3 regions of the Bacillus safensis genome follow, and region 3 is predicted to be linked to each of the others. Evidence: a T-box and tRNA genes for the amino acid it is inferred to sense, from the RefSeq annotation. Region 3 holds a T-box; the other regions hold tRNA genes.
The links. A T-box is a leader RNA that pairs with one kind of tRNA and senses whether it is charged. The one in region 3 lies ahead of ileS (isoleucine--tRNA ligase), so its partner is inferred to be a tRNA-Ile.
Positions count from the first base shown of each region.

Region 1: it encodes a tRNA-Ile, which carries the amino acid that the T-box ahead of ileS (isoleucine--tRNA ligase) is inferred to sense. The anticodon was not compared.
Region 2: it encodes a tRNA-Ile, which carries the amino acid that the T-box ahead of ileS (isoleucine--tRNA ligase) is inferred to sense. The anticodon was not compared.

Region 1 covers NZ_CP154909.1:23,308-26,586, forward strand. The annotation lists rRNA gene AAYR28_RS00130 (16S ribosomal RNA) at 191-1,739, shown strand; tRNA gene AAYR28_RS00135 (tRNA-Ile) at 1,835-1,911, shown strand; tRNA gene AAYR28_RS00140 (tRNA-Ala) at 1,926-2,001, shown strand; rRNA gene AAYR28_RS00145 (23S ribosomal RNA) at 2,100-3,279, shown strand, end outside.
Region 2 covers NZ_CP154909.1:135-3,413, forward strand. The annotation lists rRNA gene AAYR28_RS00005 (16S ribosomal RNA) at 1-1,529, shown strand, start outside; tRNA gene AAYR28_RS00010 (tRNA-Ile) at 1,625-1,701, shown strand; tRNA gene AAYR28_RS00015 (tRNA-Ala) at 1,716-1,791, shown strand; rRNA gene AAYR28_RS00020 (23S ribosomal RNA) at 1,890-3,279, shown strand, end outside.
Region 3 covers NZ_CP154909.1:1,440,937-1,444,215, forward strand. The annotation lists gene AAYR28_RS07355 (YggT family protein) at 1-223, shown strand, start outside; gene AAYR28_RS07360 (RNA-binding protein) at 277-1,053, shown strand; gene AAYR28_RS07365 (DivIVA domain-containing protein) at 1,080-1,574, shown strand; T-box leader at 1,634-1,870, shown strand; gene ileS (isoleucine--tRNA ligase) at 1,930-3,279, shown strand, end outside.

The sequences.
Region 1 (3,279 bases), 1.4 Mb from region 3:
AAAAAAGTTGTTGACACTAACAACTTGGATGTGATAAGATGTTCTAGTCGCTTCTGAAGCGGTAAACAAGTTCTTTGAAAACTAAACAAGACAAAACGTACCTGTTAATTCGAGTTTTTATAAAAAAATCCTATGATACTTCATAGGTAGTCAGTCAAACTGGCGAAAAGCAAAACTTCGGTTTTGTACTTTTTCGGAGAGTTTGATCCTGGCTCAGGACGAACGCTGGCGGCGTGCCTAATACATGCAAGTCGAGCGGACAGAAGGGAGCTTGCTCCCGGATGTTAGCGGCGGACGGGTGAGTAACACGTGGGTAACCTGCCTGTAAGACTGGGATAACTCCGGGAAACCGGAGCTAATACCGGATAGTTCCTTGAACCGCATGGTTCAAGGATGAAAGACGGTTTCGGCTGTCACTTACAGATGGACCCGCGGCGCATTAGCTAGTTGGTGGGGTAATGGCTCACCAAGGCGACGATGCGTAGCCGACCTGAGAGGGTGATCGGCCACACTGGGACTGAGACACGGCCCAGACTCCTACGGGAGGCAGCAGTAGGGAATCTTCCGCAATGGACGAAAGTCTGACGGAGCAACGCCGCGTGAGTGATGAAGGTTTTCGGATCGTAAAGCTCTGTTGTTAGGGAAGAACAAGTGCGAGAGTAACTGCTCGCACCTTGACGGTACCTAACCAGAAAGCCACGGCTAACTACGTGCCAGCAGCCGCGGTAATACGTAGGTGGCAAGCGTTGTCCGGAATTATTGGGCGTAAAGGGCTCGCAGGCGGTTTCTTAAGTCTGATGTGAAAGCCCCCGGCTCAACCGGGGAGGGTCATTGGAAACTGGGAAACTTGAGTGCAGAAGAGGAGAGTGGAATTCCACGTGTAGCGGTGAAATGCGTAGAGATGTGGAGGAACACCAGTGGCGAAGGCGACTCTCTGGTCTGTAACTGACGCTGAGGAGCGAAAGCGTGGGGAGCGAACAGGATTAGATACCCTGGTAGTCCACGCCGTAAACGATGAGTGCTAAGTGTTAGGGGGTTTCCGCCCCTTAGTGCTGCAGCTAACGCATTAAGCACTCCGCCTGGGGAGTACGGTCGCAAGACTGAAACTCAAAGGAATTGACGGGGGCCCGCACAAGCGGTGGAGCATGTGGTTTAATTCGAAGCAACGCGAAGAACCTTACCAGGTCTTGACATCCTCTGACAACCCTAGAGATAGGGCTTTCCCTTCGGGGACAGAGTGACAGGTGGTGCATGGTTGTCGTCAGCTCGTGTCGTGAGATGTTGGGTTAAGTCCCGCAACGAGCGCAACCCTTGATCTTAGTTGCCAGCATTCAGTTGGGCACTCTAAGGTGACTGCCGGTGACAAACCGGAGGAAGGTGGGGATGACGTCAAATCATCATGCCCCTTATGACCTGGGCTACACACGTGCTACAATGGACAGAACAAAGGGCTGCAAGACCGCAAGGTTTAGCCAATCCCATAAATCTGTTCTCAGTTCGGATCGCAGTCTGCAACTCGACTGCGTGAAGCTGGAATCGCTAGTAATCGCGGATCAGCATGCCGCGGTGAATACGTTCCCGGGCCTTGTACACACCGCCCGTCACACCACGAGAGTTTGCAACACCCGAAGTCGGTGAGGTAACCTTTATGGAGCCAGCCGCCGAAGGTGGGGCAGATGATTGGGGTGAAGTCGTAACAAGGTAGCCGTATCGGAAGGTGCGGCTGGATCACCTCCTTTCTAAGGATATATGGAGCAGCGTACGTTTTCGTCTTGTTTAGTTTTGAAGGAACTTGCAAAAGATCCTACAACATCATATCTTCGATATGAAAGATGGGCCTGTAGCTCAGCTGGTTAGAGCGCACGCCTGATAAGCGTGAGGTCGGTGGTTCGAGTCCACTCAGGCCCACCATCTTCTATTAAATCGGGGCCTTAGCTCAGCTGGGAGAGCGCCTGCCTTGCACGCAGGAGGTCAGCGGTTCGATCCCGCTAGGCTCCACCAACGTGTTCTTTGAAAACTAGATAACAATAAGTAATACATTCACATTGAATGCAATGCAAAGTTCATCACACATAGTGATTCTTTCTAAAGTAAGAAATGGTTAAGTTAGAAAGGGCGCACGGTGGATGCCTTGGCACTAGGAGCCGATGAAGGACGGGACGAACACCGATATGCTTCGGGGAGCTGTAAGCAAGCTTTGATCCGGAGATTTCCGAATGGGGAAACCCACTGCTCGTAATGGAGTAGTATCCATACTTGAATACATAGAGTATGAGAAGGCATACCCGGGGAACTGAAACATCTAAGTACCCGGAGGAAGAGAAAGCAAATGCGATTCCCTGAGTAGCGGCGAGCGAAACGGGAACAGCCCAAACCAAGAGGCTTGCCTCTTGGGGTTGTAGGACACTCTATACGGAGTTACAAAGGAACGATATAAGCGAAGAGGTCTGGAAAGGCCCGCCAAAGAAGGTAACAGCCCTGTAACTGAAATGTTGTTCTCTCCAGAGTGGATCCTGAGTACGGCGGAACACGTGAAATTCCGTCGGAATCCGGGAGGACCATCTCCCAAGGCTAAATACTCCCTAGTGACCGATAGTGAACCAGTACCGTGAGGGAAAGGTGAAAAGCACCCCGGAAGGGGAGTGAAATAGATCCTGAAACCGTGTGCCTACAAGTAGTCAGAGCCCGTTAACGGGTGATGGCGTGCCTTTTGTAGAATGAACCGGCGAGTTACGATCCCGTGCAAGGTTAAGCAGAAGATGCGGAGCCGCAGCGAAAGCGAGTCTGAATAGGGCGCATGAGTACGTGGTCGTAGACCCGAAACCAGGTGATCTACCCATGTCCAGGGTGAAGTTCAGGTAACACTGAATGGAGGCCCGAACCCACGCACGTTGAAAAGTGCGGGGATGAGGTGTGGGTAGGGGTGAAATGCCAATCGAACCTGGAGATAGCTGGTTCTCTCCGAAATAGCTTTAGGGCTAGCCTCAAGGTAAGAGTCTCGGAGGTAGAGCACTGATTGGACTAGGGGCCCCTACCGGGTTACCGAATTCAGTCAAACTCCGAATGCCGATGACTTATCCTTGGGAGTCAGACTGCGAGTGATAAGATCCGTAGTCGAAAGGGAAACAGCCCAGACCGCCAGCTAAGGTCCCAAAGTATACGTTAAGTGGAAAAGGATGTGGAGTTGCTTAGACAACCAGGATGTTGGCTTAGAAGCAGCCACCATTTAAAGAGTGCGTAATAGCTCACTGGTCGAGTGACTCTGCGCCGAAAATGTAC
Region 2 (3,279 bases), 1.4 Mb from region 3:
GGCTCAGGACGAACGCTGGCGGCGTGCCTAATACATGCAAGTCGAGCGGACAGAAGGGAGCTTGCTCCCGGATGTTAGCGGCGGACGGGTGAGTAACACGTGGGTAACCTGCCTGTAAGACTGGGATAACTCCGGGAAACCGGAGCTAATACCGGATAGTTCCTTGAACCGCATGGTTCAAGGATGAAAGACGGTTTCGGCTGTCACTTACAGATGGACCCGCGGCGCATTAGCTAGTTGGTGGGGTAATGGCTCACCAAGGCGACGATGCGTAGCCGACCTGAGAGGGTGATCGGCCACACTGGGACTGAGACACGGCCCAGACTCCTACGGGAGGCAGCAGTAGGGAATCTTCCGCAATGGACGAAAGTCTGACGGAGCAACGCCGCGTGAGTGATGAAGGTTTTCGGATCGTAAAGCTCTGTTGTTAGGGAAGAACAAGTGCGAGAGTAACTGCTCGCACCTTGACGGTACCTAACCAGAAAGCCACGGCTAACTACGTGCCAGCAGCCGCGGTAATACGTAGGTGGCAAGCGTTGTCCGGAATTATTGGGCGTAAAGGGCTCGCAGGCGGTTTCTTAAGTCTGATGTGAAAGCCCCCGGCTCAACCGGGGAGGGTCATTGGAAACTGGGAAACTTGAGTGCAGAAGAGGAGAGTGGAATTCCACGTGTAGCGGTGAAATGCGTAGAGATGTGGAGGAACACCAGTGGCGAAGGCGACTCTCTGGTCTGTAACTGACGCTGAGGAGCGAAAGCGTGGGGAGCGAACAGGATTAGATACCCTGGTAGTCCACGCCGTAAACGATGAGTGCTAAGTGTTAGGGGGTTTCCGCCCCTTAGTGCTGCAGCTAACGCATTAAGCACTCCGCCTGGGGAGTACGGTCGCAAGACTGAAACTCAAAGGAATTGACGGGGGCCCGCACAAGCGGTGGAGCATGTGGTTTAATTCGAAGCAACGCGAAGAACCTTACCAGGTCTTGACATCCTCTGACAACCCTAGAGATAGGGCTTTCCCTTCGGGGACAGAGTGACAGGTGGTGCATGGTTGTCGTCAGCTCGTGTCGTGAGATGTTGGGTTAAGTCCCGCAACGAGCGCAACCCTTGATCTTAGTTGCCAGCATTCAGTTGGGCACTCTAAGGTGACTGCCGGTGACAAACCGGAGGAAGGTGGGGATGACGTCAAATCATCATGCCCCTTATGACCTGGGCTACACACGTGCTACAATGGACAGAACAAAGGGCTGCAAGACCGCAAGGTTTAGCCAATCCCATAAATCTGTTCTCAGTTCGGATCGCAGTCTGCAACTCGACTGCGTGAAGCTGGAATCGCTAGTAATCGCGGATCAGCATGCCGCGGTGAATACGTTCCCGGGCCTTGTACACACCGCCCGTCACACCACGAGAGTTTGCAACACCCGAAGTCGGTGAGGTAACCTTTATGGAGCCAGCCGCCGAAGGTGGGGCAGATGATTGGGGTGAAGTCGTAACAAGGTAGCCGTATCGGAAGGTGCGGCTGGATCACCTCCTTTCTAAGGATATATGGAGCAGCGTACGTTTTCGTCTTGTTTAGTTTTGAAGGAACTTGCAAAAGATCCTACAACATCATATCTTCGATATGAAAGATGGGCCTGTAGCTCAGCTGGTTAGAGCGCACGCCTGATAAGCGTGAGGTCGGTGGTTCGAGTCCACTCAGGCCCACCATCTTCTATTAAATCGGGGCCTTAGCTCAGCTGGGAGAGCGCCTGCCTTGCACGCAGGAGGTCAGCGGTTCGATCCCGCTAGGCTCCACCAACGTGTTCTTTGAAAACTAGATAACAATAAGTAATACATTCACATTGAATGCAATGCAAAGTTCATCACACATAGTGATTCTTTCTAAAGTAAGAAATGGTTAAGTTAGAAAGGGCGCACGGTGGATGCCTTGGCACTAGGAGCCGATGAAGGACGGGACGAACACCGATATGCTTCGGGGAGCTGTAAGCAAGCTTTGATCCGGAGATTTCCGAATGGGGAAACCCACTGCTCGTAATGGAGTAGTATCCATACTTGAATACATAGAGTATGAGAAGGCATACCCGGGGAACTGAAACATCTAAGTACCCGGAGGAAGAGAAAGCAAATGCGATTCCCTGAGTAGCGGCGAGCGAAACGGGAACAGCCCAAACCAAGAGGCTTGCCTCTTGGGGTTGTAGGACACTCTATACGGAGTTACAAAGGAATGATATAAGCGAAGAGGTCTGGAAAGGCCCGCCAAAGAAGGTAACAGCCCTGTAACTGAAATGTCGTTCTCTCCAGAGTGGATCCTGAGTACGGCGGAACACGTGAAATTCCGTCGGAATCCGGGAGGACCATCTCCCAAGGCTAAATACTCCCTAGTGACCGATAGTGAACCAGTACCGTGAGGGAAAGGTGAAAAGCACCCCGGAAGGGGAGTGAAATAGATCCTGAAACCGTGTGCCTACAAGTAGTCAGAGCCCGTTAACGGGTGATGGCGTGCCTTTTGTAGAATGAACCGGCGAGTTACGATCCCGTGCAAGGTTAAGCAGAAGATGCGGAGCCGCAGCGAAAGCGAGTCTGAATAGGGCGCATGAGTACGTGGTCGTAGACCCGAAACCAGGTGATCTACCCATGTCCAGGGTGAAGTTCAGGTAACACTGAATGGAGGCCCGAACCCACGCACGTTGAAAAGTGCGGGGATGAGGTGTGGGTAGGGGTGAAATGCCAATCGAACCTGGAGATAGCTGGTTCTCTCCGAAATAGCTTTAGGGCTAGCCTCAAGGTAAGAGTCTCGGAGGTAGAGCACTGATTGGACTAGGGGCCCCTACCGGGTTACCGAATTCAGTCAAACTCCGAATGCCGATGACTTATCCTTGGGAGTCAGACTGCGAGTGATAAGATCCGTAGTCGAAAGGGAAACAGCCCAGACCGCCAGCTAAGGTCCCAAAGTATACGTTAAGTGGAAAAGGATGTGGAGTTGCTTAGACAACCAGGATGTTGGCTTAGAAGCAGCCACCATTTAAAGAGTGCGTAATAGCTCACTGGTCGAGTGACTCTGCGCCGAAAATGTACCGGGGCTAAACGTATCACCGAAGCTGCGGACTGTTCTTACGAACAGTGGTAGGAGAGCGTTCTAAGGGCTGTGAAGCCAGACCGGAAGGACTGGTGGAGCGCTTAGAAGTGAGAATGCCGGTATGAGTAGCGAAAGACGGGTGAGAATCCCGTCCACCGAATGCCTAAGGTTTCCTGAGGAAGGCTCGTCCGCTCAGGGTTAGTCGGGAC
Region 3 (3,279 bases):
GATTATTATTTACATCTTTATGTCATGGGTGCCATCTGCAAGAGAAACTGTGTTTGGCCGTTTTCTGACAAATATTTGCGAACCGTATTTAGAACCATTTCGTAAAATTATTCCGCCAATCGGCATGATTGACATCTCGCCGATTGTGGCATTGCTTGTGATTCGTTTTGCATCATCATATGGACTAACTGGTCTTTACAATATGATTGTGCGCTTCATGTAAACAGGCTGCCGGGCTTGGCACTGCCAGGCTCTTTTACATAAGAGGGGAACAAAATGAGCGATATCTATCAGCATTTTAGAAAAGACGAACAGCCATTTGTTGACCAAGTGTTAGGCTGGAAAAAAATCGCACTCGACCAATATCGAATGAAATTAACAGATTTTCTTGATCCGCGTGAGCAATTTATTACTGAGTCCGTCATCCAGCATGGCGAAGAACTTGGGATCATGTTTTTTGGCGGGTATGAGGGAGCGGAGCGCAAAAGAGCTCTCATTTATCCTGATTATTTAGAACCTTCTATTCAAGATGTTGAGCTGTCATATTTACAGGTGAACTATGCGAAAAAGTTTATTTCCATAGAACACCCGAAGCTTCTCGGTTCATTGATTGGGACAGGCTTGAAGCGTCAAAAATTCGGAGATCTATTATTTTCAGAGGAAGATGTGCAATTTATTTGTACAAGTGATGTCGCCGATTTTGTGCGGGCGCAGCTGACACATGTCGGCAGAGCAGCCGTTTCATTAGAGGAAATCACGCAGGCAGAAATAAAGCCAGTGATCACGAAGACTGATATCAAAGAAGATACCATTTCTTCACTTCGGCTGGATGCTGTATGCGCTGCTGTCAGCCGTCAGTCTCGGCAAAAAGCACAGCTTTTAGTCAAAAATGGGCTTGTCAAAGTCAATTGGAAAGTCACTGAGGACCCTTCCTTTACAATCGGTGAAGGCGATCAGCTCTCTGTTCGGGGATTTGGCCGCTTTAGCCTCAAAACGATTGATGGGAAGACCAAAAAAGATAAATTCAAAGTAACATTTGAGCTTCTGACATAACGAACTTGAATCTGGAGGTGGCGAGGTTGCCATTAACACCTAATGATATTCATAATAAAACGTTCACAAAAAGCTTTCGCGGCTATGACGAAGACGAAGTAAACGAGTTTTTAAGCCAAGTACGTAAAGACTACGAGATCGTACTTCGTAAAAAGAACGAGCTTGAAGACAAAGTAAACGAGCTTGACGAAAGACTAGGTCATTTTGCAACAATTGAAGAGACATTAAACAAATCGATTCTTGTGGCGCAGGAAGCAGCGGAAGACGTAAAGCGTCATTCTGATAAAGAAGCAAAATTGATTATTCGTGAAGCAGAGAAAAATGCAGACCGTATTATCAACGAAGCGCTGTCAAAATCAAGAAAGATTGCAATGGAAATCGAAGAGCTGAAGAAACAGTCGAAGGTCTTTAGAACTCGCTTCCAAATGCTCATCGAAGCGCAGCTTGATCTTCTGAAAAATGACGATTGGGATCATTTACTGGAATATGAAGTAGACGCTGTCTTTGACGAAAAAGAATAAGCGCATCATCTTGACATGACGTGCTCATGTTGCATATAATACCATCATAAATTAACAAGAGATAAACGTTTGAAAGGGACACTCGCAGCTGTCACATGCGTAATAAAGCGAATCAGGGATGGTGGAAGCCTGACATTACGAGACGCTGCAATGAGATCACCCCTTTAGTTCCTTTTCTGAAAAAACCAGTAAGAAAAGGCGTCTGATCACGTTACGATTTTTGAGTGGATAAGCGGCTCTTTCATATCGCTTGTCTAAAAGGGTGGTACCGCGAGACAAGCCTTCTCGTCCCTTATGGGATGAGAGGGCTTTTTTTATTGTTTTTTAATCAGAATTTGCATGTGGAGGAATGGGTATGAACTACAAAGACACCTTATTAATGCCGAAAACAGAATTCCCGATGAGAGGGAACTTGCCGAACAAAGAGCCTGAAATCCAAGAGGAATGGGCAGAGAAAGACATCTATCAAATGGTTTTAGAGCGGACTAAAGGACGCCCGACGTTTATTTTGCATGATGGACCTCCATATGCGAATGGTGACATTCATATGGGGCATGCACTCAATAAAATCCTAAAAGATTTTATCGTCCGTTTTAAATCAATGAACGGGTACCATGCACCGTACGTACCGGGCTGGGATACACACGGGTTGCCAATTGAAACAGCTCTCACTAAAAATAAAAAAGTAAAACGCAAAGAAATGTCTACAGCAGAATTCCGCAAACTATGCGAGGAGTATGCTTGGAAGCAAATTGAAGGTCAGCGCAGCCAGTTTAAGCGATTAGGCGTCAGAGCAGACTGGGACAATCCATATGTCACATTAAAGCCTGAATACGAAGCGCAGCAAATTCTTGTCTTTGGTGAAATGGCGAAGAGAGGCTATATCTATAAAGGATTAAAGCCTGTTAACTGGTCTCCTTCAAGTGAATCAGCCCTCGCTGAAGCGGAAATTGAATATAAAGACAAACGTTCACCATCGATTTACGTTTCGTTTAAAGTAAAAGATGGCAAAGGCGTTCTTGAAAACGGCGAACAATTCATTATCTGGACAACAACACCTTGGACGCTTCCTGCAAACCTTGGCATTTGTGTTCATCCAAACTTAGAGTACAGTGTTCTTCAAGTAGGTGCTGAGCGATATGTTGTCGCATCTGAGCTCGTTGAACAAGTGGCAAAAACGCTTGGCTTTGAAGAGTATGAAGTCGTGAAAACATTAAAAGGAAAAGAATTAGATAACGTCGTTGCAGAGCATCCGATTTATGGTAGAGATTCTCTTGTGATGCTTGGCGACCACGTGACAACTGATGCGGGAACTGGCTGTGTTCACACAGCACCAGGCCACGGGGAAGATGACTTTATTGTCGGTATGAAATACGGTCTTGATGTGCTCTGTCCAGTAGATGAAAAAGGTGTGATGACAGATGAGGCGCCTGGTTTTGAAGGACTATTCTACGAGGATGCCAATAAAGCCATCACAGAACAGCTTGAAGCAAAAGGTGCGCTGAAAAAGCTCGACTTTATCACACACTCCTACCCGCATGACTGGAGAACGAAAAAACCAACGATTTATCGTGCGACAGCTCAGTGGTTTGCATCCATTAAAGATTTTAGAGAAGCGTTATTAGACAATATTAAAGAAACAAAATGGGTTCCAGCATGGGGAGAAACACGCCTGTTCAATATGGTGCGTGACAGAGGTGACTGG